Regions from separate parts of the Pseudomonas sp. AC532 genome, predicted to be linked through region 1. Evidence: riboswitches for the same ligand, from Rfam matches in the RefSeq annotation. Region 1 holds a riboswitch; each other region holds the start of a gene.

Evidence for each region. Region 1 has a riboswitch for cobalamin ahead of cobW (cobalamin biosynthesis protein CobW). Riboswitches for the same ligand answer to the same signal wherever they lie in the genome.
Region 2: it holds a riboswitch for cobalamin, as region 1 does, so the genes downstream of both, cobO (cob(I)yrinic acid a,c-diamide adenosyltransferase) here and cobW (cobalamin biosynthesis protein CobW) in region 1, are expected to answer to the same signal.
Region 3: it holds a riboswitch for cobalamin, as region 1 does, so the genes downstream of both, cobG (precorrin-3B synthase) here and cobW (cobalamin biosynthesis protein CobW) in region 1, are expected to answer to the same signal.
Region 4: it holds a riboswitch for cobalamin, as region 1 does, so the genes downstream of both, ACZ0AV_RS02735 (ABC transporter substrate-binding protein) here and cobW (cobalamin biosynthesis protein CobW) in region 1, are expected to answer to the same signal.

The regions. Positions count from the first base shown of each region.
Region 1 covers NZ_OZ409888.1:3,077,599-3,084,536, forward strand. The annotation lists gene ACZ0AV_RS14490 (PAS domain-containing sensor histidine kinase) at 1-1,526, shown strand, start outside; gene ACZ0AV_RS14495 (hypothetical protein) at 1,519-1,824, shown strand; gene cobM (precorrin-4 C(11)-methyltransferase) at 1,787-2,560, opposite strand; gene ACZ0AV_RS14505 (cobalamin biosynthesis protein) at 3,431-3,838, opposite strand; gene ACZ0AV_RS14510 (CbtA family protein) at 3,835-4,551, opposite strand; gene ACZ0AV_RS14515 (CbtB domain-containing protein) at 4,562-4,747, opposite strand; cobalamin riboswitch at 4,847-5,048, opposite strand; cobalamin riboswitch at 5,119-5,307, shown strand; gene cobW (cobalamin biosynthesis protein CobW) at 5,407-6,456, shown strand; gene cobN (cobaltochelatase subunit CobN) at 6,516-6,938, shown strand, end outside.
Region 2 covers NZ_OZ409888.1:954,400-961,337, reverse strand. The annotation lists gene ACZ0AV_RS04640 (NAD-dependent deacylase) at 1-420, shown strand, start outside; gene ACZ0AV_RS04635 (C40 family peptidase) at 466-1,098, shown strand; gene ACZ0AV_RS04630 (C40 family peptidase) at 1,235-1,762, shown strand; cobalamin riboswitch at 2,034-2,266, shown strand; gene cobO (cob(I)yrinic acid a,c-diamide adenosyltransferase) at 2,411-3,037, shown strand; gene ACZ0AV_RS04620 (cobyrinic acid a,c-diamide synthase CobB) at 3,046-4,362, shown strand; gene bluB (5,6-dimethylbenzimidazole synthase) at 4,359-5,024, shown strand; gene cbiB (adenosylcobinamide-phosphate synthase CbiB) at 5,037-5,945, shown strand; gene cobD (threonine-phosphate decarboxylase CobD) at 5,938-6,930, shown strand; gene ACZ0AV_RS04600 (cobyric acid synthase) at 6,927-6,938, shown strand, end outside.
Region 3 covers NZ_OZ409888.1:2,973,818-2,980,755, forward strand. The annotation lists gene ACZ0AV_RS14010 ((2Fe-2S) ferredoxin domain-containing protein) at 1-467, opposite strand, end outside; gene ACZ0AV_RS14015 (cobalt-precorrin-6A reductase) at 507-1,232, opposite strand; gene cbiE (precorrin-6y C5,15-methyltransferase (decarboxylating) subunit CbiE) at 1,229-2,434, opposite strand; cobalamin riboswitch at 2,600-2,935, shown strand; gene cobG (precorrin-3B synthase) at 3,032-4,387, shown strand; gene ACZ0AV_RS14030 (precorrin-8X methylmutase) at 4,384-5,016, shown strand; gene ACZ0AV_RS14035 (precorrin-2 C(20)-methyltransferase) at 5,025-5,777, shown strand; gene cobJ (precorrin-3B C(17)-methyltransferase) at 5,815-6,938, shown strand, end outside.
Region 4 covers NZ_OZ409888.1:566,656-573,593, reverse strand. The annotation lists gene ACZ0AV_RS02760 (ABC transporter ATP-binding protein) at 1-827, shown strand, start outside; gene ACZ0AV_RS02755 (HEAT repeat domain-containing protein) at 824-1,792, shown strand; gene ACZ0AV_RS02750 (DUF971 domain-containing protein) at 1,789-2,070, shown strand; gene ykgO (type B 50S ribosomal protein L36) at 2,097-2,252, opposite strand; gene ACZ0AV_RS02740 (type B 50S ribosomal protein L31) at 2,249-2,509, opposite strand; cobalamin riboswitch at 2,776-2,970, shown strand; gene ACZ0AV_RS02735 (ABC transporter substrate-binding protein) at 3,148-4,164, shown strand; gene ACZ0AV_RS02730 (FecCD family ABC transporter permease) at 4,161-5,195, shown strand; gene ACZ0AV_RS02725 (ABC transporter ATP-binding protein) at 5,192-5,959, shown strand; gene ACZ0AV_RS02720 (ABC transporter substrate-binding protein) at 6,185-6,938, shown strand, end outside.

The DNA of each region.
Region 1 (6,938 bases):
GCGCGGTGCTCGACATCAACGACATGAAGCTCAAGGAAGTCGAGGCAGACGCGGCGACCACACGCCTGAAGAGCCTGGTTGCCAGCGCCCCGGCGCTGATCTACGTGAATCGCTATGAAGAGGGTGCCTTCGTGCCGGTGTTCTGCAGCGACAGCAGTAGCGCGCTGCTGGGCTGGACGCTGGAAGATTTCGTGCAGCGCAGCATGGCCGATTTCATCCACCCGGATGATCGCGACCTCTACTTCGCCCACACCCGCAGCCTGCTGAGCCAGGGCGCGGCCAGCTGTCGCTATCGCCTGATCGACCGGGAAGGGCGTTACCACTGGCTGCAGGACGAAGCCAAGTTGCTGCGTGACGAACGTGGCATCCCGGTCGAGGCCGTGGGCCTGTGCCTCGACGTGACCGACGCTGCCCAGGCCGCCGAGCGCGTTCGCGAGAGTGAAGAGCGTTACCGCATTCTGGTGGAGGATTCACCGGCCATCATCTGCCGGTACCGCCCCGACCTGACGCTGGTGTACGCCAACCGGCCGCTGGCCCAGTACCTGGGCATCCGCCAGGAAAACCTGCCGGGCACCAGCCTGGCGAGCTACCTGTCGCCCCAGGAGCTCACCCAGTTTCGCGAGCGCCATCGCCAGCTGACGCCTGCCGAGCCGGTCACCACGGCGCTGGTGCGTATGGATTTGCCAGGCCGCGAACACATCTGGTGGGTGCTGGCCGAGCGCGGCGTGTTTGACGAGAGCGGCAAGCTGCTGGAAATTCAGGCCTTCGGGCGCGACGACACGGAGCTGCAGAAGGCCCGGCAGATGCTCAATCAGAGCGCCAAGATGGCGGTGCTCGGCGAGATGGCCACCGGCCTTGCCCACGAAATCAACCAACCGCTGAACGTCATGCGCATCGCCCTGACCAATACCTTGAAAGGCGTGGAGAACGGCTCGGCGAATCCCGAGTACCTGAAGAGCAAGCTGGGGCGCATCGAACAGCAGATCACCCGAGCGGCGAAGATCGTCAACCACATGCGCATTTTCGGTCGCCGGTCTGAAGTGGAAGGTGACCTGTTCAGCCCCGACGAGGCCGTGGAGGGCGCACTGACGCTGATTCGCGAGGGTGAGCTGGCGGGCAACATCGAACTGGTCCTCGCGCTCTGCGGGTCGCCACAGGTGCGTGGGCATGCCGACCAACTCGAGCAGGTGATCATCAACCTGCTGGTCAACGCCAAGGACGCCTCGCTCGGCGCGCTGGAGAAGAACCCGCAGTTGGAGCCGCGCCTGGTCGTGCACAGCGAGGTCAGCGAGGGCATGGTGGTGGTGCGGGTGCAGGACAATGCCGGCGGCATCGATCCGCTGCTGCTGGATCGGGTCTTCGATCCGTTCTTCACCACCAAGCCGGTGGGCAAGGGCACGGGCCTGGGGCTGTCGGTCAGCTATGGGCTGGTCAACCAGATGGGCGGCAAGCTGAGCGTCAGCAACCAGGACGGCGGCGCCTGTTTCCGCATCGAACTGCCGGTGGCCGAGCGCGCCGATGAGTGACTGGAGCGAAGCGCTTCACCGCGCCTGTGCAGGGGTGCTGAAGGGCGATCGATCAACGATCAAGCAGTTGCGTGACGCCGGCTTCGATTGCAACGAAGCGGCGTGGAGCTTCCGGCTGCCCGCCCTGCACCGGTGGTTGGCCGGGCAGGCCGAAACAGCGGCTTACTCGACCTTCCTCAAGCAGCTGTACGCCGGTGATCTCAATGCCCGGCTGGCGCAGCTGGGCGCGCAGATCGTCATTGCCGAGCAGCGCGGCAAGGTCAGCGAGAGCCTGTATCGTCTGCAGCGTGAGCCCTGAACAGGTGGCGATGGCTTTCGCGGTAGAGCGCCGAATCGGCGAAATTCTCTGCATTCAGCACCCGGCCGACAAGGATCAGCGCGGTACGCCGGAAGCCCCTGGCGCTGACTTTCGCTTCGATATCGCCCAGGCTGCCGAGCACCCAGTCCTGATCCGGCCAGCTGGCGCGGTGCACCACCGCGATCGGGCAATCGGCGCCATAGTGCGGCAGCAGTTCGGCAACGATCTCGGCCAGGTGCGGCACGCCCAGGTGGATGGCCATCGTTGCACCGTGACGCGCCAGGTCATGCAACTGCTCGCCAGCGGGCATCGGTGATTTGCTGCCGTAGCGGGTGAGAATCACCGTCTGCGAGACATCGGGCAGGGTCAGCTCGCTTTCCAGCAGCGCCGCGCAGGCGGCCGTCGCGGTAACCCCGGGAATGATTTCGAAGGGGATGCCGAGGGCCCGCAGGTGACGAATCTGCTCACCGATGGCGCCATACAGCGACGGGTCGCCGGAGTGCACCCGTGCCACGTCCTGACCCTGCTCATGGGCGGCACGCAGCAGGGTGATGATCTCATTCAGGTGCAGTTCGGCGGTATTGACCACCGTCTCGGCACGATGGCCTTCGAGCACGGCCTCGGGCACCAGGGAGCCGGCGTAGAGGATCACCGGGCAGGAATGGATCAGGCGCTGGCCCTTCACGGTGATCAGCTCGGGGTCGCCGGGGCCGGCGCCGATGAAATAGACGGTCATGGGGTTCCTGGGGTCGTACGCGACAGGGATGAATATGAGCGATGCATCTCGGCGAATCTGCGCATAACTCGGCGATCTCCTTTCTGTAGCCGCGCCCTCGCGGCTAATGGTTTTAACGACGCCGTTTTGCGGCGAGGCTGCCATTTTTTCGCGCCGAGGTCGACGCTCCTACGCGAGTGGTGGTGTGCCGCAATCCATTGTAGGAGCCGCGACCCCGCGGCGAATGGCGGCCGTTACGCGACGGCGCGGCGAGCTGCCATTTTCGCGCCGAGGCCGACGCTCCTACGCGAGTGGTGGTGTGCCGCAATCCATTGTAGGAGCCGCGACCCCGTGGCGAATGGCGGCCGTTACGCGACGGCGCGGCGAGGCTGCCATTTTTTCGCGTCGAGGTCGACGCTCCTACGCGAGTGGTGGTGTGCCGCAATCCATTGTAGGAGCCGCGACCCCGCGGCGAATGGCGGCCGTTACGCGACGGCGCGGCACGGCTGCCATTTTCGCGCCGAGGCCGACGCTCCTACGCGAGCGGTGGTGTGCCGCAATCCATTGTAGGAGCCGCGATCCCGCGGCGAATGGCGGCCGTTACGCGACGGCGCGGCACGGCTGCCATTTTCGCGCCGAGGTCGACCCTACGCGAGTGGTGGTGTGCCGCAATCCATTGTAGGAGCCGCGACCCCGTGGCGAATGGCGGCCGTTACGCGACGGCGTGGCACGGCTGCCATTTTCGCGCCGAGGTCGACCCTACGCGAGTGGTGGTGTGCCGCAATCCATTGTAGGAGCCGCGACCCCGTGGCGAATGGCGGCCGTTACGCGACGGCGTGGCACGGCTGCGATCCTTCGCGCCGAGGTCGAGGCTCCTGTAGCTGGGCGGTTCTAGCACTCGATGCTGGCGACAGCTACCGTTGCCGCGGCGCTCTTGCGCTTGGTTATCCACAGGCGAGCGGGCTGGCCGCTCAGTTGCTCGGCCAGCGCCAGGGCACTGGCCTCGGCGACACTGGGGCTGCCGGTGACGCGCTGGGCGATGGGCGAACGATGGCTCAGGCGCGCATGGTAACCCGTCAGCACATCGACGGGCAGGAAGCTGATGGGCAGGCCCAGGTGCTCGGCCAATTGCAGCAATCCCGGCTCATCGGCCTTGTGTGCGCTGCTGGCCAGGGCGCTCAGCTCGCTGCTGTCGAGGCCGTGCTCGGCCAGCGCGTGGCCGAGCAGGGCGAGCAGTTCGGCCAGCGAACAGCCACGCCGACAACCCAGCCCGGCCACCAGGATCGCGGCTTCGCTCATGGCTGTCGCTGGCGCCCGTGGAACCAGGCTGCAACCAGGCCCAGTACAGCCCAGAACGCGGCGTTGGTCAGCAGTGAAGCGAGGATGAACTGCTGCTCCAGCGCCTGTGGAGCCAGGCTTTCATGAACCGCCGGGTGAGGCGCGCCGACCAGGTGGGGCAGGGCGAGGATCAGCACGCCAAGGGTGCGCAGCAGCCAGTGGCTGCCAAATGCCAACAGCGCCAGACCAGCCGCGGTCGAAGCCGCGGTGCCGATCCACCAGTACTGGCGCAGCACCAGTTCGGCGGCGGCGGTGCCAGGCAGTTCCGGCGGTAGCCCGGCCGAGGGCGCGAGTACGAAGGTCGCGAAACCGGCCAGGCCCCACAGCAGGCCCTGCCAGGTTTTCTCGGGCGCACGCAGGGTGAAGAGGCCGGCCAGCATCAGGGCGAAGCCGACAGCGACCACCAGGTTGCTCAGGGCGGTGGATAACAGGCGCTGCCAGCCGTCTTCCGGGCTCCACGCTTCGCCATCGTGGCCATGACCGCCGGCGCTGCCATGTTCATGTGCGCCGCTGGCAGCGTCGTGGTGGTGTTCGATGGCGGCTACCGGCTCTGCGCCTTCGAACGTCTCCGCCTGCAGGATCAGCGGCGTGACCCACAGGCTCTGCAACAAGGTCAGCACGATGGCGGCGAGCAGGCCGGCGAAGCCCGCAGTCTGGGCGACACGCGTGATCATCCTGGCATCCTCAGTGGCACGGGAACGCGGCGCTATGCCGGGTGTCATGGGCGGCATTGTGCAGGGCTTCGACGTGGGAGAACCCGGCAAAGAAGATCAACACGCTGCCAAGCAGGCAGCTGCCGATGGCCAGCACGATGCGCTGGGACAGGGAAACGGAGGACGGCGTGGCGGACGACAGAACGCTGCTGGGCATGATCGTGACCTTCTGGATGAGGTGAACGGTGCACAGGGACGCAGCGAGACGGCCCGCAATAGCAGGCAGCTATCGGCGCGTGCCCGCCCACCGCGGGTTGCCAAACGAACGATTCAGGCCGGTCTCCGGGCTCGCGATGATCACCATGCAGTGATGAGGATCGGCCTTCCCATGCTGTCGCACAGTGGCCAAAACGATCCTGGCTGTCGCTTACCGTTGCGGGGGCAGCGCCGGACTCGAACCGGCTTCCCGTTTCACCTCACGCACGGCGGCGTGAGACACCTGAAACAACCGCGCAAGAACACCATGGCGCAGCACGCGCGTCAACCTGTTGCAGGTCAGCCCGTGTTGACCGTACCGCAGCCTCTGCGTAGCCTTGCGCTGTCCGAGGTTCTCCATCTTGTATGGAGCTAAGAGGGAACACGGTAACGCCGTGGCTGCCCCCGCAACTGTGAACGACTGAACCCTTCACAAAGCCACTGCGATGCCGCGGGAAGGCGAAGGGGGCGCGTGATGCGCCAGTCGTGAGCCAGGAGACCTGCCTCGATAACGCTTTCGACAACCGGGCGGGGTGATCCGGTGATGCCTTCGCGCCAGCTCTGGCTGGTGCCTGCCATCCTATCGCCCGTTCGCCGTTTCTCCAGACGCCAGGGGCTCTCATGAAAACGCTCGCCAAACTTCCCGTCACCATCGTCACCGGCTTTCTCGGTGCCGGCAAGACCACCCTGCTGCGCCACATTCTGGAGAACGCCGAGGGCCGCCGGATCGCGGTGATCGTCAACGAGTTCGGCGAGCTGGGTATCGATGGTCAAATACTCCAGCAGTGCACCATCGGCTGCACCGAGGAAGAGGCCATTGGCCGTGTTTACGAGCTGGCCAACGGCTGCCTGTGCTGCACCGTGCAGGAAGAATTCTTCCCGGTGATGCGCGAACTGGTGGCGCGCCGTGGCGACCTCGACCACATCCTCATCGAAACCAGCGGCCTGGCCCTGCCCAAACCCCTGGTTCAGGCCTTCAACTGGCCGGAAATCCGCAACGCCTGCACCGTCGATGCGGTGATCACCGTGGTCGACAGCCCGGCCGTGGCTGCCGGCACCTTTGCAGCCTTCCCCGATCAGGTCGATGCTCAGCGCAAGCTCGACCCGAACCTCGATCATGAATCACCGCTGCATGAGCTGTTCGCCGACCAACTGGCCAGCGCCGACCTGGTGATTCTCAACAAGGCCGACCTGCTCGATGCCGATGCGCTGGCGGCGGTGCGTGCGGAAGTTGGTGAGGAGCTGCCGCCAGCGGTGAAGGTAGTGGAGGCCCATGGAGGTTCGTTGCCGCTCAACGTGCTGCTGGGGCTGAACAGCGAGACCGAGCTGCATATCGACGGCCGCAAGACCCACCATGACAACGAAGATGAAGACCACGATCACGACGAGTTCGACTCGTTCCACGTGGAACTACCGGAAACCGATGAGGCGCGCCTGTTAGCCGCACTGAAGGAAGTGGTGGCTCGCCACGGTATTCTGCGCATCAAGGGCTTCGTCGCCGTGCCGAACAAACCCATGCGCCTGCTGTTGCAGGGCGTGGGCCTGCGCTTCGACAAGCATTTCGACCGTGCCTGGCAGGCCGATGAAGCGCGGATTACCCGCCTGATCGTCATCGGCCAGGCGCTCGATCACACCGCCATCGCTACCGAGTTGAAAGCCTCGCTGGCATGACACCCCCCGCCCGCGCGGTGGCAGAAGCCAGCGTGCGGGCGACGTTCTAGGCCGCCCTCATGCACCTGCTTCGCACCCAGCCCGGCCAGTCGCTGCCGGCCGATAGCATCGCCGACCTCGGCCAGACGCCCGCCGAGCTGGTGGTGCTGTGCACGGGCGATTCGCACCTGTCGCTGCTGGCCGAGGTCGCCCGTCACCTGCCCGACGATTACCCCAGCCTGCGCCTGGCCAGCCCGGCACAGCTGGGCAACAACGCCTCGGTGGATTTCTACGTCGACAAGGTGCTGCAGCACGCCAAGGTCATCATGATTTCCGTGCACGGCGGCGTGAGCTACTGGCGCTACGGCATCGAGCGCCTGGTGGAGCTGGCGGGGCAGGGCAAAACGCTGATCCTGGTGCCTGGCTGCGACAATCCCGACCCCGAGCTGACCGCTCTGGGCAACGTGTCCGCCGAGGACGCCGAGCGCCTCTGGCAGTACCTG
Region 2 (6,938 bases), 2.1 Mb from region 1:
GAAATCCACGGCGAGCTGGCGCCGCTGTATTGCCAGCAGTGCGGTGCGGTGGATGAGCGACTGGCCGAGCACCTGCAGCAACCGTTGCCACCTTCATGCCGCGATTGCGGCGGCGTGTTGCGCCCGCCAGTGACGCTGTTCGGTGAAATGCTGCCGGAGCCTGCCGTCGAGCGGCTTTATACCGAAGTGGAGAAGGGTTTCGATCTGGTGATGAGCGTTGGCACCAGTGCGAGCTTTCCTTATATAAGGGAGCCACTGTTGCGCGCTCGTGCGGCGGGCAAGGTGACGGTGGAGGTCAATATGTCGCAGACGGACGTGAGCGATCTGGTTGACTTCAGGGTGGAGGAAAGGGCCTTAGATGTTTTCCCGGAACTACTGAGTCACATCACCGCTCATAATATTTGCAAATGGACCGGTTAGTAGGCATAGTCGCGGCTGTTAATTTTTCACGCCACGGTCGTGCCCATGCGCAAACGCTTCGCACCCCTCGTGCCTCTCGCACTTACCATGGTTCTCGCCGCCTGCGCCAACCATGCTCCACAATCCGAAATTGCCACGCCCGCCCAGGCTTCGATGCCTGCCAGGCCGGTTGTTGCAGCGCCCGTTGTAGATCGCAACGATGCACGCGAAGACGATGCAGCTGCCGAATTTGCCGATCACGCCCCCTACCAGTTGCCGCAGTTGGCTGACAGTGTTCTGGAAAAGGGCATGTCGCTGATCGGTACCCGTTATCGGTTTGGTGGCAGTTCGGTGAAAACCGGTTTCGACTGCAGTGGCTTCATCGGCTACCTGTTCCGTGAGGAGCTGGGCATGCAGCTGCCACGGTCCACCCGCGAAATGATCAACATCGATGCGCCGCTGGTCGAGCGCAAGGCACTGGAGCGTGGCGATCTGGTGTTCTTCAGCACCAACGGTCGCAATCGTGTCAGTCATGCCGGTATCTACCTGGGTGACAACCAATTCATCCATTCGTCGAGCAGCCGCAGCGGTGGCGTACGCATCGACAGCCTGGATGATCGTTACTGGAAGCGCACCTTCATAGAGGCCAAGCGGGTTCTGGCGCTGGCGCCTGCCGAGCACATGGCTTCCCAGCACTGAGCCAGGCGAATGCCCACTTTCGAAGGTGGGCAACATCCTCATAGTTTTCAAGCGACTGCGGCGTAAAGCTAAAGCTTGCACTGCAGTTGCGAACGGGGCAGAGTAGGGCGCATTCAGGCTCCAGGATCGTCCGTCCATGACTGCCACCGTCCGCATCGCCTTCCTGCTGCTTGCCGCGCTGCTCAGCGCCTGCTCCAGTCGTCCCCCCGTACCTGCCCCGCAGCCCGTGGTACTGGCGCCCGCGCCCGGCACCTATCAGGGCGGCGCTGACGACGTGCTGTTCCGGGCACTGGGGCTGGTAGGAACGCCTTACCGCTATGGCGGCAACACACCTGCCAGCGGCTTCGATTGCAGTGGCCTGATCGGTTTCGTGTACCGCGATGCGGCGGGCATTCAACTGCCTCGCTCAACCCGTGAGCTGATCAGCATGCGGGCACCGGTCGTCGGCCGTGAGGCCCTGCGCAGCGGCGACCTGGTGTTCTTCGCCACCAATGGTGGCCGCCAGGTGAGCCATGCCGGCATCTACGTTGGCGAAGGGCGTTTCGTGCATGCGCCGTCCTCTGGTGGCACGGTGCGTCTGGACAGTCTCGCCAACACCTACTGGCAGCGGACCTACATCGAAGCCAAGCGGGTCTTCCCCGTCGAGCTGGCCAGCCATCCCTGATGCTTCATTCGGCACCTGCCGCGCGTCGGCAGCCGGCTGTTGGCATCCGGTTGGCACGCAAGCCGAAAAAGACCGCATGAGGCTAACGCGTTCTGGCGCCGCCTGCAGGTGAGCCAGGCCCTTCATGTGTCGTGGCAGCCAGTGATTCGCCTGCATCGGCACGCCCCTCTTTGCCCGAACGCAATGGGCGCTCGATCCGTTGCCTGGCTCTGGCTCCTGGCATCGAACAGATTCTGCGTCTTCGATTGACGCTGACGTGACCAATCCTTAACCTTCCCGGCTTGCTTCAGGTGTCCCCGGTTTTGGCTGGGGGTGAAACTGGGAAGTCGGTGCGCCGCTGCCTCTGCAGGCGGGCAATGCCGACGCTGCCCCCGCAACGGTAAACGAGCCCAACCCCGCTTTTCGCCATCTGTATCGACGATACGTGAAGGCCGCGTGGGTGGCTGCGCCTAACCAGGCGTAGCGCTCGCAAGCCCGGAGACCGGCCTGTTGCTTTTTCCAGGGTTGCGCGGTGGGCGCGGCCGGCGCACGACCGACCCGGTCAGCTCCTGCCCGTTCCTGCGTGAATCCGTTTTCGTCCGGCATGAACCCTGTTCTGGCGGACCGTTTCACCTGCGTGGCCTGAAGGCCCGGCGCCGAGGAGCTGTCATGACCCCATCCGCAACCCGTGAATCCGCAGAGCGTGACGCCCGGCACAACGCCCGCATGGCGCGCAAGAAGGCGCTGATGGACGAGAAAATCGCCGGAGCCCAGAACGAATATGGGTTGCTGCTGGTGCACAGCGGCAATGGCAAGGGCAAGAGCAGCTCGGCTTTCGGCATGGTCGCCCGGGCGCTTGGGCATGGCCTCAAGGTCGGCGTGGTGCAGTTCATCAAGGGCGGCATGAGCACTGGCGAAGAGCAGTTCTTCCGACGCTTTCCCGACGAAGTCAGCTACCACGTGATGGGCGAGGGCTACACCTGGGACACCCAGGACCGCCAGCGCGATATCGAAAAAGCCGTTCAGGCCTGGGAAGTCGCCCGGCAACTGCTGAACGATCCGCAGATCGCCCTGGTGGTGCTGGACGAGCTGAACATCGCCCTCAAGCATGGCTACCTCGACCTGGACGTGGTACTGCGCGACATCGAGTCGCGGCCCGAGCTGCAGCATGTCGTGGCGACCGGCCGTGGCGCGCCGCCCGCGCTGCTGGAAGCCGCCGACACCGTCACCGAGATGACCCTGGTCAAGCACGCGTTCAAATCCGGCGTCAAAGCGCAGAAAGGCGTCGAGTTTTGACCAGCACCATGCCGACCGGCGAAGCGGATCAACGCGCAGCGCGCCATTGCCCGGCATTGCTGATCGCGGCGCCGGCCTCGGGGCAGGGCAAGACCACCGTCACCGCTGCCCTGGCGCGCCTGCACACGCGCCAGGGAAAGCGGGTGCGGGTGTTCAAGTGTGGCCCCGACTTTCTCGACCCCATGATTCTCTCCCGAGCCAGTGGCAACCCGGTGTATCAGCTGGACCTGTGGATGGTCGGCGAGGCCGAAAGCCGTCGTCTGCTGTGGGAAGCGGCCGGTGAGGCAGACCTGATTCTTATCGAAGGCGTGATGGGCCTTTTCGATGGCTCGCCATCCGCCGCCGACCTGGCACGTCGTTTCGGTGTACCGGTGCTGGGCGTGATCGACGGTTCGGCCATGGCGCAGACCTTTGGTGCACTGGCGGTCGGCCTGGCCAGCTATCAGCCCGATTTGCCGTTCTCCGGTGTGCTCGGCAACCGCGTCAATCCGGGCCGCCACAACGATCTGATTCGTGACAGCCTGCCTGCCTCGATCCACTGGTACGGTTCATTGCCGCGCAGCCCAGCGATCGAGTTGCCGAGCCGCCACTTGGGGCTGGTGCAGGCCGCCGAACTCGCCGACCTCGACGTGCGTCTGGACACCGCCGCCGACGCCCTCGCGCAGACGGCGACGGTAACCCTGCCGCCACCGGTGACGTTCTCAGCTCCTGCGGTAGCGCCGCTGGAGCCGCTGCTCGCCGGCGTGCGTATCGGCGTGGCGCGCGATGCCTCCTTTGCGTTCACCTACCAGGCCAACCTCGATTTGCTCGAGCAGATGGGCGCGAGCCTGGTGTTCTTCAGCCCGCTTACTGATCAGGCGTTGCCAGAGGTGGACAGCCTGTATCTGCCCGGCGGTTACCCCGAACTGCACCTGCAGGCGCTGGGCGCGAACCGCTCGATGATCGAGGCCATCAGCGCCCATCAGCGGGCCGGCAAGCCGATCCTCGCGGAATGCGGGGGCATGCTCTACCTGCTCGACTCGCTGAGCGACGTGGCCGGCGAGCGCGTCGAACTGGCGGGGCTGGTACCCGGCCAGGCGCAGATGCAGAAGCGCCTGGTCGCGCTCGCGCTGCAAGCGGTGAGGTTGCCGGAAGGGCTGTTGCGCGGGCACAGCTACCATCACTCGCGGCTCGAGTCTGACCTGCAACCGCTGGCTCGCGGTGAGTGCCCCAACGACAAGCCGGTATGTGAAGCGGTGTTTCGTCTTGGCCGGCTTACCGCCTCTTATATTCATTTCTACCTGCCCTCCAATCCCGCGGCAGCGGCGGCGCTGTTTCGGCCATGAGCGATCACGCCTTCAGCGCCGAGGAGCGTGCCGCGGTCTACCGGGCCATCGCCGAGCGCCGTGACATGCGCCACTTCAGCGGCGGCGAGGTGGCGCCCGAGCTGCTCGTCAAATTGCTCGAAGCCGCGCATCAGGCACCCAGCGTCGGGCTGATGCAGCCCTGGCGCTTCATTCGCATCGCCCGGCCGGCGCTGCGCGAAGAGATCTACCAGCTCGTCGAGACCGAGCGCCGGCTGACGGCCGAGGCACTGGGCGAGCGTTCGGACGCGTTCATGCAGCTCAAGGTCGAGGGCGTTCGCGACTGTGCCGAGGTGCTGGTCGCCGCCCTGATGGAGGGACGTGAGGCCCACGTTTTCGGCCGCCGCACCTTGCCGGAGATGGACATGGCATCGCTGTCGTGCGCCATTCAGAATCTCTGGCTGGCCGCCCGCGCCGAAGGCCTGGGCATGGGCTGGGTATCGCTGTTCGACCCCGTCGCCCTGGCCCGCTTGCTGGAGATGCCCCTCGGCGCCAAGCCTGTGGCCGTGCTGTGCCTGGGGCCGGTGCATGCGTTCTATCCGGCGCCGATGCTGGTCCAGGAAGGCTGGGCCGAGGTACGGCCCCTGCAGGAGCTGCTGTATGAAGATCGCTGGGCAGCCCATCACGGCAAGTCCGATGAATAGCGCGGGGCGGCCATGAGCCTGATCCTCGGTGCATTCGCTGGCGTGGCGCTGGATGCCGCGCTTGGCGAGCCCAGGCGCTGGCACCCGCTGGTGGGCTTTGGCAAGCTGGCCAATCGGCTGGAGCAGCGTTTCAACCCGTCCGGTGGCGGTTGGCGCAGCCATGGCGTGAGCGCCTGGTGCCTGGCTGTCCTGCCGCTGACCCTGGCGACGCTGCTGCTGGCGCAGTTGCCGTGGATCGGCTGGCTGGTGCAGGTGATCGCGCTGTACGCTGCCCTCGGCCTGCGCAGCCTCGACCAGCACGCCCAGCCGGTGGCCCAGGCGCTGCGCCTCGGTGATTTGCCGTTGGCGCGCCAGCGGGTCGGCTACATGGTCAGCCGGCGGACCGAGGACCTGGACGCCACCGGCGTGGCGCGGGCCGGTACCGAGTCGGTGCTGGAAAACGGCAGTGATGCGGTATTTGCCGCACTGTTCTGGTTCTTGATCGCCGGCGCGCCGGGTGTGGTGCTGTATCGCCTGAGCAATACCCTGGATGCCATGTGGGGCTATCGTAACGAGCGCTTCGAACGGTTTGGCTGGGCCGCGGCGAAGATCGACGACCTGCTCAACTACGTGCCGGCGCGCCTGGTGGCGTTGACCTACGCCGTGCTCGGGCGTACCCGCACGGCGATGCGCTGCTGGCAGTGCCAGGCGCCGAAGTGGGACAGCCCCAACGCCGGGCCGGTGATGGCCGCCGGCGCTGGCGCTCTGGGGGTAAGCCTCGGCGGTGCTGCGGTCTATCATGGCGAGCTGCACCAGCGCCCCGCGCTGGGCGAAGGCCCGCCGCCCCAGGCGCGGGATATCGAGAGGGCGATGAACCTAGTGTGGGGCGGCGTGCTGTTGTGGCTGCTGTTGATGCTGAGCGTGGAGGTGTGGGTTGCTTGAGCATGGCGGACGGCTGCGGCGCGCAGCCCTCACCTATGGCTTGCCGCTCGGCGATTGGCTGGACCTGTCGACCGGGGTGGCGCCCTACGGATTACCGCTGCCGGCGATCCCCGAACAGGCCTGGGCGCGCCTGCCCGAGGCCGATGATGGCCTTGAGGCTGCGGCCTGCGCCTACTATGGTGTCGAGCGCCTATTGCCGGTGGCGGGTTCCCAGGCCGCCATCCAGTGCCTGCCGCGGCTGCGCCGTGAAGCCCGGGTCGGCATCGTTTCGCCGGCCTATGCCGAGCATGCAGCGGCCTGGCAGCGCGAGGGCCACCGGGTGCTGGAAATCAGCGAGGCGAGCGTCAACCGGGCTCTGGAACGGCTCGACGTGCTGCTGCTGGTCAATCCCAACAACCCCACTGGCCGGCGCTTTTCACCGCAGCAACTGTACGCCTGGCACGCGCGGCTGGCCGAACGCGGCGGCTGGCTGATCGTCGACGAAGCCTTTATCGACTGCACCCCGGAGCAGAGCCTGGCTGCGCACAGTCACCTGCCGGGGCTGATCATCCTGCGCTCGTTCGGCAAGTTCTTTGGCATGGCCGGGGCCCGCCTGGGCTTCGTCCTGGCCGAGGCCAGGTTGCTGGGCGAACTTGAGGAACTGCTCGGGCCGTGGACGATCAGCGGGCCGACGCGCGCGCTGGGGGCCAGTTTGCTGGGCGATAGTGCCGGCCAGCAGGCCCAGCTCCAGCGCCTGATCAACGATGGCCAGCGGCTGGCCGAACTGCTGCGCGAGCATGGCCTGTCGCCCACTGGCGGCTGTGCGCTGTTCCAGTGGCTTGCCAGTGAACGGGCGGCCCTGCTGCACGAGTTTCTGGCCTGCAATGGCATTCTCACCCGGCTGTTCGAGCAGCCGCCCAGCATCCGTTTCGGCCTGCCGCCGGACGAGGAAGGCTGGCAGCGCCTGGCGCGCGCGCTGGCGGTATTTGCCGAGGAGTCGCGATGAGTCGGTCT
Region 3 (6,938 bases), 100 kb from region 1:
CCGCGACGGGTGCAACGCGGGCCGTTGCAGAGCAGCACGCGATACTGGTGTGCCGGGATCTTCGACCAGGCATGGCTGCCGGGCAGCGCCGGTACGTCAGCGCAGCCCAGGTGCAGTTCCGGCCGCTCGACCAGCGCACAGGCGGCTGCCGCTGCATCGGGCTCGAGCTGGCCGAACAGGCTGGCGACATACACCCGTGCGGGGTCGGTACGGCCAGCCAGTTCACTGCGCAGCCAGTCGACGTGCTGGCTGCTGCTCTGTATCTCCAGGTCGACCACCAGCAGCGCGCCGCTAACCTCTTTGACACGCTGCCAGAGCGCATCGTAGCCCGCGCTGGTGTCAACCAGATCGGCCAGCGCTCCCTCGCCACGCAGCTCGACCAGGCGGGCACGAAACAGCTCGGCGAACGATCCGTGCAGTAGATCGGGGCCGGCGAACAGAACCTGGACGTAGGGGGTGGCGGTCATGGAGGGCTCCGTGAAAAAGGCCACCAGTGTAGCAGCGCTTCAGATACCGATTGCCAGCAGCGCCTGCCACAACGATTCGGCAGTGGCGTAGTGCCGGGCGACCGCGGGCAACTCGGGCCGCTGCAGCACCAGCACCGGCAGGCCGCGCTCACGGGCGACCTCCAGCTTGTGCTCGGTGGCGGCACTGCCGCTGTTCTTGCTGACCAGCACATCGCACTCGAGCCGCGCGAACAGCGCCCGTTCGTCCTCCAGGCTGAACGGCCCGCGGGCGCCGATCACCTCGGCACGCGCAGTGGCGGGCTGGCCATGCAGGCAGCGCACCGTCCAGTGCTGGTGGGCGGGAATCTCATGCAGATGCGCCAGCGGCTCGCGGCCGAGGGTGAACAGGGGGCGCTGAAAGCCAGCCAGGGCAGTGATCAGCGTTGGCCAGTCGAATACCTCGCGCCAGTCATCGCCGGGCACCGCGTGCCAGCCTGGCCGACGCAGGGCCCAGCAGGGAATGCCGGCCAGTTTCGCAGCGTTGGCAGCGTTGTGGCTGATCTGCGCGGCATAGGGATGGGTGGCGTCGACCAGCAGCGTGATGCCCTCTTCGCGTAAGAACGCAGCCAGGCCCTCTGCGCCGCCAAAGCCACCCACGCGGACCTGACACGCAAGATCATCCGGCACCTTGCCCAACCCGGCGAGGCTGTAGATATGCGCCGGGCCCAGGCGCCGCGCGAGGCTCAGCGCCTCGCCGATACCGCCCAGCAACAGCACGCGTTTCATACGGGCTTGCCGACCTGCAGCAGGGTGATCGGCAGTGCCCCGCGCCAGGTATCGAAGCCGCCAAGGGGCTTGGCCTGGGCGACGTCGATCCGGGTCAGCTCGCCGCCGTGCGCGCCGCGAAAGGCGATCAGCGCCGCCTCGCTCTGCAGGGTCACCGCGTTGGCCACCAGGCGGCCACCGGGCTTGAGGGCCCGCCAGCAGCGTTCCAGCACACCCGGCGCAGTGACGCCGCCGCCGATGAAGATGGCGTCTGGCGCGGCCAGCCCGTCGAGAGCCTCGGGCGCGCGCCCGGCCACCAGTTGCAGACCCGGCACGCCAAGGGCATCGCGATTGTGGGCGATGTGCGCCTGGCGCCCCTCGTCCGCCTCGATGGCGATGGCGCGGCAACCTGGATGCGCGCGCAGCCATTCGATACCGATGGAGCCGCAACCGGCACCGACGTCCCAGAGCAGCTCGCCGGGCAACGGCGCCAGGCGCGCCAGGGTGATGGCGCGCACGTCGCGCTTGGTCAGTTGGCCGTCATGGCGATAGGCATCGTCCGGCAGGCCGGGCGTCAGCGGCAGGCGCCTGGCGTCATCGCCGGCCACGCAGTCGATGGCGACCAGGTTGAGGTCCGCCGCGCGGGCCAGGGACCAGCCTTCGGCCAGCCCCTCGACGCGCCGCTCGCGCTCACCCCCGAGGTGTTCGAAGACGCACAGGCGGCTGGGGCCGAAGCCGCGCTCGCGCAGCAACGTGGCGATGGCCGCCGGGCTGTCGCCGTCGTTGCTCAGCACCAGCAGGCGCACGCCCGGATGAATCTGTGCATGGAGCGCCGCCAATGGTCGGCCAACCAGCGAGACCAGCGGCGTGCTCTGCAGCGGCCAGCCCAGGCGAGCCGCTGCCAGTGAGCAGGATGACGGCGCCGGCAGGATGTGCAGTTCCTCACTCGGCAGCTCGCGGGCCAGGCTGGCACCAACACCGAAGAACATCGGGTCGCCGCTGGCCAGCACACACACTGGCGTGCCGCGGCGCTCCAGCACCGGCGCCAGGGAAAAGGGCCTGGGCCATTCCAGGCGCGTGGCGCCGATGCAGCGTGGCAGCAGGCCCAACTGGCGCTCGCTGCCAAACACCTGGCTCGCCTTGAGCAGCGCGTGCCGCGCCGCCTTGCCGAGGCCGGCGTAGCCGTCTTCTCCAATGCCCACGACGGTCAGCCAGGGTGTCATGTGGTTTTCCTCATTAACCTTGATGGGTATCGTCGCTGCGCTCCTCGACCCATCCTACGATCTGATGCCGTGGAGCCTCGCCATGGGCGACAGCGTTGCGGCCAGCGCTACCGGCACCATTCGCTATCCGACGACGCGGCTTTTCATCCCGGCGGGCAAAGCGGGCATAATAGCGCCTTCGTCGGTGTCCGTCGGCTACGTGGTACGTAGACGCGGGCCTAAGAGGGAACACGAGAAAACCTGTTCAATAGCTAGCGAGCTAGAGCCCTGCAAGGCGGAAATCGGCGAGGAAGCGGAGTGTACTGCTGTACACGAGCATTCCGAGACGGTTTCTAACGCGGCAGGGCCGACACGCAGCAGATATTGGGCAGGTTTTCCGCCGTGGCTGCCCCCGCAACTGTTGCAGCGAGCGCCTGCGCCAATCGCCACTGGGAAACCGGGAAGGCCGGCCATGCGCCATGACCTGCGAGCCAGGAGACCTGCCGACGGATTCAGTCGCATGAGCCCACACCGGGCGGGGTGTCCCGGTGATAGAAGCGCAATCTTCTCTGGCCTATCCTCGAACGGATGCCCATGTGACCCGACCCCGGTGATCCGTTGAAACAGGCCCAGTTCCGTCCAGCTCCAGCCATTCGCCCCTCGGCCTGTCCGGGGTTGCTGCGTATCGTACAGGCGAAGGATGGCGGTATCTGCCGGGTCAAGCTGGCCGGCGGCCACCTCGCCGCCGCGCAGGCCGAGCGCATCGCCGCCGCCGCACAACGCCACGCAGGCGGGGTGATCGAGGCCACCAACCGCGCCAACCTGCAGATTCGCGGCATCCGCCTCGGCAGTGAAGACGCGCTGATCGGCGAGTTGCTGGCCGTCGGTCTGGGCCCCCGCTCGCCAGGCGCCGATGACGTGCGTAACCTGATGCTCAGCCCGGCCGCCGGCATCGATGCGCAGGCGCTTGTGGATATCTCGCCCCTGGCTGCGCAACTGCTGACGACACTGGAAAACACCCCGCGCCTGCATGCGCTGTCGCCCAAGTTCGCCCTGCTGCTTGACGGCGGCGAGCGCCTGGCGATGCTCGAACACCCCCACGACATCTGGCTCAGCGCCCTGCCGCTTGCTGACGGTATTGGCTATGCCTTTGGCCTGGCCGGCTGCCCACCGGGGCTGGCCGAGGATGCCCCGGCGCTTGGCATCGTGCCTGCGGCCCAGGCCCATGATCTGGTGATCGCAGTGCTCGAGCTGTTTCTCGACCTCGCCACGCCCGAGCAGACGCGCATGCGTCATCTGCTGGAGAACCATCCACCTGCGATGTTGCTGCAGCGCCTGCGCGAACGCCTGGGCGACGTACTGGTGAACGCCGACGGCTGGCGACGCCCAGCTGCTGCAGCGCAAGCTCATATCGGCATCGGCAGCCAACGCCAGCCGGGCCGCGTGCATGTCGGTGCCGTGCCGCCGCTGGGCCGGCTCAATGCCGAGCAGTTAGTGGGCCTCGCCGCACTGGCGCGCCGCCTGGGCGATGGCAGCCTGCGCCTGACCCCCTGGCAAAGCGTGCTGCTGCCGAACGTGGCCGAGGCCGATGGCGAGGCAACCGCCCAGGCGTTGCAAGGGCTTGGCCTGTTGACCGATAAGGCGGCGCCGCTGACCCGCCTTATCGCCTGCACGGGCGCCAGCGGTTGCGCCAAGGGGCTGGCCGACACCAAAGCCGATGCCCTGCGCGTGGCCGACCACCTGCCCGCCGACAGCCAGCAACCAGGCATTCATCTGACGGGCTGCCGCCGCTCTTGCGCTGCCGCCCACCGCGCGCCCTTCACCCTGCTGGCCGTTGCCGAGGGTCGCTACGACCTGTACGCGCGCCAACCACTCGGCACTGGTTTCGGCCACCTGCTGGGCCACCACCTGACACCCGACGAAGCCGGCGAACTGCTGGCTGCGCTCCCCGCTACCCGGAGTTTCACCCGATGACCGATTACATCCGCGATGGTCAGGAGATCTATCGCAATTCCTTCGCCATCATCCGCGCCGAGGCCGACCTGAGCGCCATTCCGGCGGATCTGGAGAAGCTCGCGGTGCGGGTCATCCACGCCTGCGGCATGGTCGACGTGGTGCAGGACCTGCGCTTTTCACCTGGCGCCGGTGCGGCTGGCCGCCAGGCCCTGACCAACGGCGCGCCGATTCTCTGCGACGCCCGCATGGTCGCCGAGGGCGTGACCCGTGCCCGCCTGCAAGGCGCCAACCCGGTAATCTGTACCCTCAATGATGCCGGCGTGCCAGAGTTGGCCAAGAAGCTGGGCAACACCCGCTCGGCGGTGGCCCTGGAGCACTGGCGCGAGCACCTCGAAGGCGCGGTGGTGGTGATCGGCAATGCGCCCACCGCGTTGTTCTACCTGCTCGACATGCTCGCCGCCGGCGCGCCAAGGCCGGCGCTGATTCTCGGCTTCCCGGTGGGTTTCGTCGGCGCCGCCGAATCCAAGGACCTGCTAGCCAGTACCTTCGCCGAGCATGGCGTGCCCTACGTGATCGTTCAGGGCCGTCGCGGCGGCAGCGCCATGGCCGCCGCCGCCGTCAATGCGCTGGCCACGGAGGTCGAGTGATGACCGGTATGGACCGCCCCGGCAAAGGCCGCCTGCTGGGCCTGGGCGTCGGCCCGGGCGACCCTGAGCTGATCACCGTCAAAGCCCTGCGGCTGCTCAAGGCGTCGCCGGTGGTTGGCTACTTCGTGGCCAAGGCCAAGGCCAACGTCGGCCAGGGCGGCAACGCCTTCGGCATCATCGAGGCGCACCTGGACGACAACCAGCAGCGCCTGCCGCTGGTCTACCCGGTGACCACCGAAAAGCTCGAACCTCCGCTGACCTACGAGGCGGTGATCAGCGACTTCTACGACACCTGCGCGGTACAGATCGCCGAGCATCTGGACGCCGGTCGCGACGTGGCGGTGATCTGCGAAGGCGACCCGTTCTTCTACGGCTCCTACATGTACCTGCACGACCGCCTGGCCGCGCGCTACGAGGCCGAGGTCATTCCCGGCGTCTGCTCGATGCTCGGCAGTGCGGCGGTGCTGGGCGCGCCGCTGGTGTACCGCAACCAGAGCCTGTCGGTGCTCTCCGGCGTGCTGCCCGAAGACGAACTGCGTGAGCGCCTGCGTGATGCCGAAGCCGCCGTGGTGATGAAGCTCGGTCGCAACTTCGAGAAAGTCCGGCGGGTACTGCAGGAACTCGGCTTGCACGAACGGGCCCACTACGTGGAACGGGCGACCATGGCCAACCAGCGCATCGTGCCGCTGGACGAAGTCGAGCCGATGGCCTCGCCGTATTTTTCGATGATCGTAGTGCCGGGCGAGAAATGGCGCGGTTGAGCCGTGTCTTCGCCTGTACCTTGAACCTGGAATTCCCATGACCGCTTCCCCTGTCATCGTCATCCTCGGCCCCTCCGCCCTGGCCACCGCCCGGCGCATCCAGGCGCTTTATCCACAGGCCGCCGTCCACGGCCTGCGCGGCCGGGTAGAGGCCGACCAGGCCTACGACGACTTCGGCGATACCTTGCGCAGCCTGTACCGCAGCGGCACGCCGCTCATCGCCCTGTGCGCCGCTGGTATCGTCATCCGCAGCCTGGCACCGTTGCTCGCCAGCAAGGGCGCCGAGCCGCCGGTGCTGGCCGTGGCCGAAGATGGAAGCGCCGTGGTGCCACTGCTCGGCGGCCTGGGTGGCGTCAACCGCATGGCCCGGCAGATCGCCACGGCCCTGGACACCCGGGCGGCGATCACCACCAGCGGCGAGCTGCGCTTTGGCACCTGCCTGCTCGACCCGCCGAGCGGCTACGCACTGGCCAATATCGAACAGGGCAAGCGCTTCGTCTCAGACCTGCTTGGCGGTGAAAGCCTGCGTATTGACGGTGACGCGCCCTGGCTCGACCAAAGCAAACTGCCGCTGGCCGAGGACGGCAGCCGCGTCCTGCGCGTCACCACTGCGCAACGTGTCGCCCAGCCCGATGAATTGCTGATTCACCCGCGCAGCCTGCTGGTGCGGGTTGACCGTGCCGAGGATCTCGCCGCGCGTATCGGCAGGCTGTTCGAGCGCTGCGGCCTGGCGCCGAAAGCCCTGGCCGCCCTGCTCGCGCCCGTTGCCCAGATGACCGACAAGGCGCTGGCCCAGGCGGCTCATGAGTTGAAAATACCGCTGCGTTTCGTCACCCCTGACGCCGCGCTACCTGCCTCCATCGAACAGCACGACGGTCTGCACCTGCTGCAGGCCGACTCGCCCGACGCCGCTCGAGCCATTGGCCGCCCGCGCGGCCGCCTGAGCGTGATCGGCCTGGGCCCCGGCGCTGCCGAACACCTGACCCCAGCGGTGCGTCGCGCGCTGGATGAGGCTCAGGACCTGCTCGGCTATGAAACTTATGTGAAGATGGCCGAGCCGCTGCGCGACGACCAGGTGCGCCACTGCAGCGACAACCGCGAAGAGCTGCAACGCGCCCGCCATGCCTTCGAGCTGGCCGCCAGCGGCCGCCGCGTGGTGGT
Region 4 (6,938 bases), 2.5 Mb from region 1:
CCGGCCGCATCGATATCGAAAAATTGACCATTCGCCTGAGTGAGGGCGCTCAGGCGTTCGAGGCCGTGCAGGCATTGGATTTTTCCATCGCCGCTGGCGAGTTCGTGTGCATCCTTGGGCCCTCCGGCTGCGGAAAGTCGACCCTGCTTGGCGCTCTGGCGGGGCACCTGATGCCCAGCGTTGGTACCTTGCGGGTCGACAGCCAGGCGATTGATGGGCCATCACCGCAGCGCGGCATGGTATTCCAGCATCACACCCTGCTGCCCTGGCGCAGCGTGCTCGACAACGTGGCCTTCGGCCTGAAGATGCAGGGTATCGGCAAGGCTGAACGGCAGCAGCGGGCACGCGAGTTTCTCAGCCTGGTCGGCCTGCAGGACTTCGCTTCACGCTGGCCCAACCAGCTGTCCGGCGGTATGCAGCAGCGCGCCGAGATCGCTCGGGTACTGATCAATCGCCCACGCCTGTTGCTGATGGATGAGCCCTTCGGCGCGCTGGACGCCCAGACCCGCAGCAAGATGCAGGAGTTGCTGCTGGATATCTGGGGCAGGGTTCGCACCACCGTGGTGTTCGTCACCCACGATATCGACGAAGCCCTGTTTCTCGCCGACCGCATCCTGGTGATGAGCCCGCGCCCGGGACGCTTCATCGAAGACCTGCGCCTGGATTTTCAACGCCCGCGGCACGCCGGCCTGTTAACCAGCCCTGAATTCGTCCAGCTCAAGCGCCACTGCCTGGAACTGCTGCGCCATGAGGAAGGCCGCGAGCTGCCACGCCTGACGCCGCTCGGGCTGCCCACCGACCATCCGCCATTGCGAGTTGCCCTATGACCAATCTGAACACCGATAACCCTGACATCCTCGATTTGCTGCCACGCCTGGAGGATGAAGACGCGGGCGTGCGGCGCATCGCCCTGATCGAACTGGCGGATCTGGAAGAGCCGGCGGCTTTGCCTTGGCTGACGCACGCGCTGGCCTGTGACATGTCAGCGGACGTGCGTGCCGAAGCGGCCCGCTTGCTGGAAGCCTGGGAAGAACCCGGCGTGGTGAGTGGCCTGTGTGCGGCACTGACCGACGCTGATACCCGCGTGCGTGGCGCCGCAGCGCAGAGCCTCAGCGAGTTGAAGACCGCCGAAGCGGGTCTCGTGGTGCTGCCCTGGGCGACCCATGCCGACCCATTCGTAAGGGCCAGCGCCCTGCGCGGCCTGCGCGAGTTACGTTTGATCGACAGCGTGCCCACCGCCATTGCGGCGCTACAGGACAGTGATGCCTTCGTGCGCCGCGAAGCAGTGGGCATCCTCGGCTGGCTGAAACAGGTCGATGCTTTACCGCAACTGGCCCGCCTGGCCAGCGACGATGCCGACACTGAAGTACGTCGCGCCGCCACCGGTGCGTTGGGGCTGGCCAGCGACGACAGCGTGCTGCCAGCCTTGCAAGCGGCACTGAAGGATCGTGAATGGCAGGTGCGCGAGGAAGCGGCAACCACGCTCGGCAAGGTTGGCCAGGCGAATGCCGGCCCAGCGCTGCTAGAAGCATTGAGTGACAGCTACTGGCAGGTGCGGCTGCGTGCCGTACGCTCGCTCGGCCGCCTGCGATTCTCCGCCGCGCGTGACGCGCTGGTGGAACTGCTGGGGCACGCCATCAGCAACCTGCGCAAGGAATCCGCGCTGGCGCTTGGCGAACTGGGCGACGCTCGGGCACTGCCGGCATTACAGGGCGTCGAGCACGATGCCGACCCTGAAGTGCGCAAGGCGGTGCGTATTGCCATCGGCCAGTTGCGTCGGGTCAGCCCGTGAGTGAAGTGCCTGTCGCGTTACGCAACAGCGCCATGCAGGCGACGCTAACCGTGGAGTGGGGAGACGGGGTGGCACAGGTGCTGGGCCATGGGCGTTTGCGCGCAAATTGTCCTTGCTCGGCATGCCGGGCTGCCCGCCTGGCGCAACGCATCGACGTGGCGCCCCTGGGCGTGCAAATCATCGCAATCCATGCCCAGGGCTATGGTGTGCAACTGGTATTCGACGATGGCCACGACCGTGGCATCTATCCCTGGTGCTACCTGCGCGAGCTGGGTTGAAGCCGCCCAGCCCGCGCAGTCGGGCATCATCCCTTGTTCTTGCGCTGCGGCTTGGGCCGCCCCTGCACGCACTTGAAGCGCGGCTCGGCCTTGCAGATCACGTAGATGCGACCACGACGTTTGACGATCTGGCAGTCGCGGTGGCGCAGCTTGGCCTGTTTCAGCGAAGCGAGCACTTTCACGAGCGGGCTGCGGTGAAGCCGGCGAAGCGTTTGTGGAAACCTGCCACGCGGCCTTCGCTTGCGGTCTGACGCTGCTGGCCGGTGTAGATCGGATGGGAGGCGCTGGACACGTCCAAGGCCACATAGGGATAGATGTTGCCGTCGCTGTGCTCGCGGGTCCGGTCAGTGCTGACCGTTGAGCCGATCAGCCAGTACGCATCAGCCGAAACGTCGTGAAACAGCACCGGGCGATAGTCGGGGTGGATACCGGGTTTCATAAGACCTCCAAGGCAATTGTTATAAAGTAACAATAACAGTCTTGTTGATTTTGGTTCTCATTTCAACCCGTTGTGCTGAATTTTTGAGCACGGCTTCATGGCGGGCGCGTGGCCTGTTCTCGTCCACCAAAAACAGTTTGCTTAAATGTTATAATATAACAATAATGCTGCCGCTATAGACGGTGTTATAAACGGTCCAGCCCCCCGGTATCGGCGACGATTCTGCACAAACCACGGCAAAGCGGTGCCGGGGCGTGGCTGAATCGTTTAAGATGCCGCCCGCCGGTTTCCACCAGGAATTAATAGGGAATCCGTAGCCACCGCAGTGGCCAAACGGAACTGCCCCCGCAACTGTAGGTACCGAGCACGGCTGCACTCGTGTCACTGGGATCGCTCCCGGGAAGGCCGCTGCCGTGCCATGACGTACCAGTCAGGAGACCTGCCGGCATGGGTCTGGTCCGCTGCATTGGCAGCGCATCGGGCGTCAGTAGTCGAACCAGCCGGCGGGGTGTCCGGGAGGGGGCATCCGTGATCACCGTCCATACGAGGGGCGGTGCGGCCAAGGCCGTTTGGCGTGATGTGTTCTCCAGCCTGCGCACTGCCGTTTATGCGTATCCGTTGATTGGGAGATCACCCGCATGTCCGTGTCTCGTATCGCCGTTCTTGCCGCCACCCTCGGCCTGTCCAGCCTGGCAGCGGCCGCTGGCCCGACGCACTACCCGTTGACGCTCGAAAACTGCGGCCACTCGCTGAGCTTCACGGCAGCGCCGACGAGCGTGGTGACCATCGGCCAGGCCGCCAGCGAAATCCTCTATACCCTGGGCCTGGGTGATCGCCTGGCCGGCACCTCGCTGTGGTTCAGCCACGTGCTGCCCGAATTCGAAGCACAGAACGCCAAGGTCGAGCGGCTGGCAGACAACGAGCCGAGCTTCGAGGCGGTGATCAACAAGCGCCCCGGTCTGGTTGCCGTGCAGTTCGAATGGATGGTCGGCAAGCAGGGCGTGGTCGGCACCCGCGAGCAGTTCCATGGGCTGAATGTGCCCACCTACATCATGCCCACCGATTGCGAGGGCAAGGACAACCTGGTCGGTGCCGACGGCACCCGCCTGCAGCCGTTCCAGATCGACAGCCTGTACGCCAGCGTGCGAGAGCTGGCGACGATTTTCGACGTCCAGGCCGAAGGCGAGCAACTGGTCGGCAGCTTGCAGGCGCGCCTCGCCACTGCGGTCGCTGGCGCCGAGCAGCGCCAGGCCGGGGACGTTTCCGCCGCGTTCTGGTTCTCCAGTGCCGACCTCGACCTGGACCCTTACATGGCCGGCCAGAAGGGCGTTGCCGATTACATGATGAAGTCTCTGGGCCTGCGCAACGTGGTCGAATCCAGCGAGGAATGGCCCACCGTCGGCTGGGAAACCCTGGCCAAGGCCAACCCTAGCGTCCTGGTGCTGGCACGCATGGACCGTCGCCGTTACCCCGCCGACGACGTGGCGAAGAAACTCGAGTTCCTGCGCAACGACCCGGTCGCCAAGCACATGGATGCGGTCAAGAACGGCCGCATCGTGATTCTCGACGCCGATGGCATGCAGGCCTCGTTGCGCATGATCACCGGCATCGAAACCCTGGCCAAGGCCGTTGACGGGTTCGATATCAAACGATGATCACGCGCGGCTCTCGTCTGTTCTTGCTGACCTTGGCCTGCCTGTCGTTGCTGGCCGTCGCGGTGATCGCCGGGGTGGCCCTGGGCGAGACGCGGATTTCGCTGTCCGTGGTCTTCCAGGTGCTGGCCAACAAGCTGTTCGGCGCAGGCTTCGTGCTTGATCCGATCGACGAGGGCATCGTCTGGAACTACCGCCTGACCCGCGCGCTGGTCGCTGCCGGCTGTGGCGCGGGGCTGGCGGTATGCGGCGTGGTGCTGCAGGCGCTGCTGCGCAATCCACTGGCTGATCCTTACCTGCTGGGCATATCCGCGGGCGCCTCGACGGGCGCGGTGTCGGTGGCATTGCTGGGACTTGGCGCGGGTATGCTGTCGCTGTCGATGGGCGCGTTTCTCGGCGCCATCGCGGCATTCAGCCTGGTCGCCTTGCTGGCTCGTGCGGCGGGCGGCGGCGCGTTGAACGGCACCGGGCAGATCATTCTCGCCGGTATCGCCGGCTCCCAGCTGTTCAACGCCATGACCTCGTTTCTGATCACCAAATCGGCCAGTGCGGAACAGGCGCGCGGCATCATGTTCTGGCTGCTCGGCAACCTCAGTGGGGTCAACTGGCACGACGTGGCCCTGGCCGTGCCGGTGGCGCTGGCCGGCGTGCTGCTGGTGGCCTGGCACACCCGCGCGCTGGACGCCTTCACCTTCGGGGTGGAATCGGCGGCGTCGCTCGGGGTGCCGGTGCGCCGTGTGCAGGCCACGCTGATCGCCTGCACGGCGCTGGTGACAGCGGTGATGGTGTCGATCGTCGGCTCCATCGGTTTCGTCGGGCTGGTGATTCCCCATGCCGCGCGCCTCCTGGTCGGTGTTCGGCATGGCCGGCTGGTGCCGGTGGCGGCGCTCACCGGCGCGGTGTTCCTGATCGCGGCCGACGTGCTGTCGCGCACGGTGATCAAGGGCCAGGTACTGCCGATCGGGGTGGTGACTGCGCTGATCGGCGCGCCGGCCTTTGCGGTGATTCTGGTGCGTGGGAGGCGAGTGCGGTGAGCTGTGTGCTGCAATGCAACGGCCTGGGCTGGGCGGTCAAGGGACGCGCCATCGTCGCTGACGTCGACCTGCAGGTGCGCCAGGGAGAAACCCTTGGCCTGATCGGCCCCAATGGCTCGGGCAAGTCGACCCTGCTCAAGCTGCTGTCCGGCATCCGCACGCCAGGCAGTGGTCAGGTGCAGTTGCATGGCAAACCCCTGGCGCGGCTGAGCCGACGAGAGGTGGCCCGGCAGTTGGCGTTCGTAGAGCAGCAGGCCGACACTGGCGACGCGGTGACGGTACGCGATGCTGTCGAACTGGGCCGCACGCCCTGGCTGTCGGCGCTACAGCCGTGGTCGAGCGAGGATCAGCGGATCGTCGACCAGGCGCTGACCGATGTCGACATGGCCGAAATGCCTGAGCGGGCCTGGGCCACGCTGTCCGGCGGCGAGCGTCAGCGTGTGCATATCGCCCGCGCGCTGGCGCAGAAGCCGCAGATCCTGTTGCTCGACGAGCCCACCAACCACCTGGACATCCAGCATCAGCTGTCGATTCTCAACCTGGTGCGGGCCTTGCCGGTGACTACGCTGATCGCCCTGCATGATCTCAACCAGGCACTGCAATGTGACCGCCTGGGGGTGATGGAGCGCGGTCGCCTGGTGGCGCTCGGCGCACCGGCCGAGGTGCTGACCACCGAGCGCCTGCGCGACACCTTCGGGGTGCGCGCTCGTTACTTGATCGACCCGGAAGACGGCGCGCGCGTGCTGCGGTTTCAGCCCGTCTGATACGCCTCTGCGTGTCGCTCATGCTGTCGCGGCGTGTGACGCGGCGTCGGTTGATCTGCCCATGATGCTCGAGCGGGTGCGTGCGCTGCCATGGTCCGCCAGCAGGCGACCGGGCAACTCCCTGGGGTAGGCGGTTAGGGCCATATTAATGCGAGTTGTTATTGTTATCGTCCTCTTCTAGTATGCGCCCGGCTTTCCCCACTAACGGGTCACGACGGACATCCGATGAGTATCATTTCGCGGTTAGTACTGCTGGCAACTGCTTCAGCCATTTCCCTGAGCGCCTTCGCTGCTCCCAAGCAGGTCGAGGATGTGCTGGGCCGCAAGGTCACCATCGAGTCGCCGGCCAAGCGCGTGATGCTCGGCTTTTACTTCGAGGATTACCTGGCCGTTGCGGGCGAGCGGGGCGCCAAGGACCTCGTCGGCATCTCCCGCGAGGCCTGGGAAGGCTGGCGCTCGGCGAACTGGGCGCTCCACGTGCAGCATGATCCGTCGATCAAGGACATCGCCGACGTCGGTGAAGTCGAAGTGCAGACCTTCTCGGTCGAGAAGGTGCTGGCGCTCAACCCCGACGTGGTGGTACTCGCCGACTGGCAGTACAAGGGCCTGGGTCCGGATGTCGAACGCCTGGAGAAGCAGGGCATTCCCGTGGTGGTGGTCGACTACAACGCACAGACCGTCGAGCGTCACGTGGCCAGCACACTGCTGTTTGGCGAAATCACCGGGCAACAGGCCCGCGCCAGGGAAATTGCCAACGTCTACACCTCGGCCATCAACGATGTGCAGGCGCGTATCGCGGCGGCCGGCAAGCCGAAACCGCGGGTCTACGTCGAGTTCGGCAACAAGGGTCCTGCCGAGTACAGCTTCACCTATGGCAAGAACATGTGGGGCGCGATGATCGACGTGGCGCAGGGCGACAACATCGCCGCGCCGTTCGTGCAATGGTGGGGCCCGATCAACCCCGAGCAGGTACTGGCCT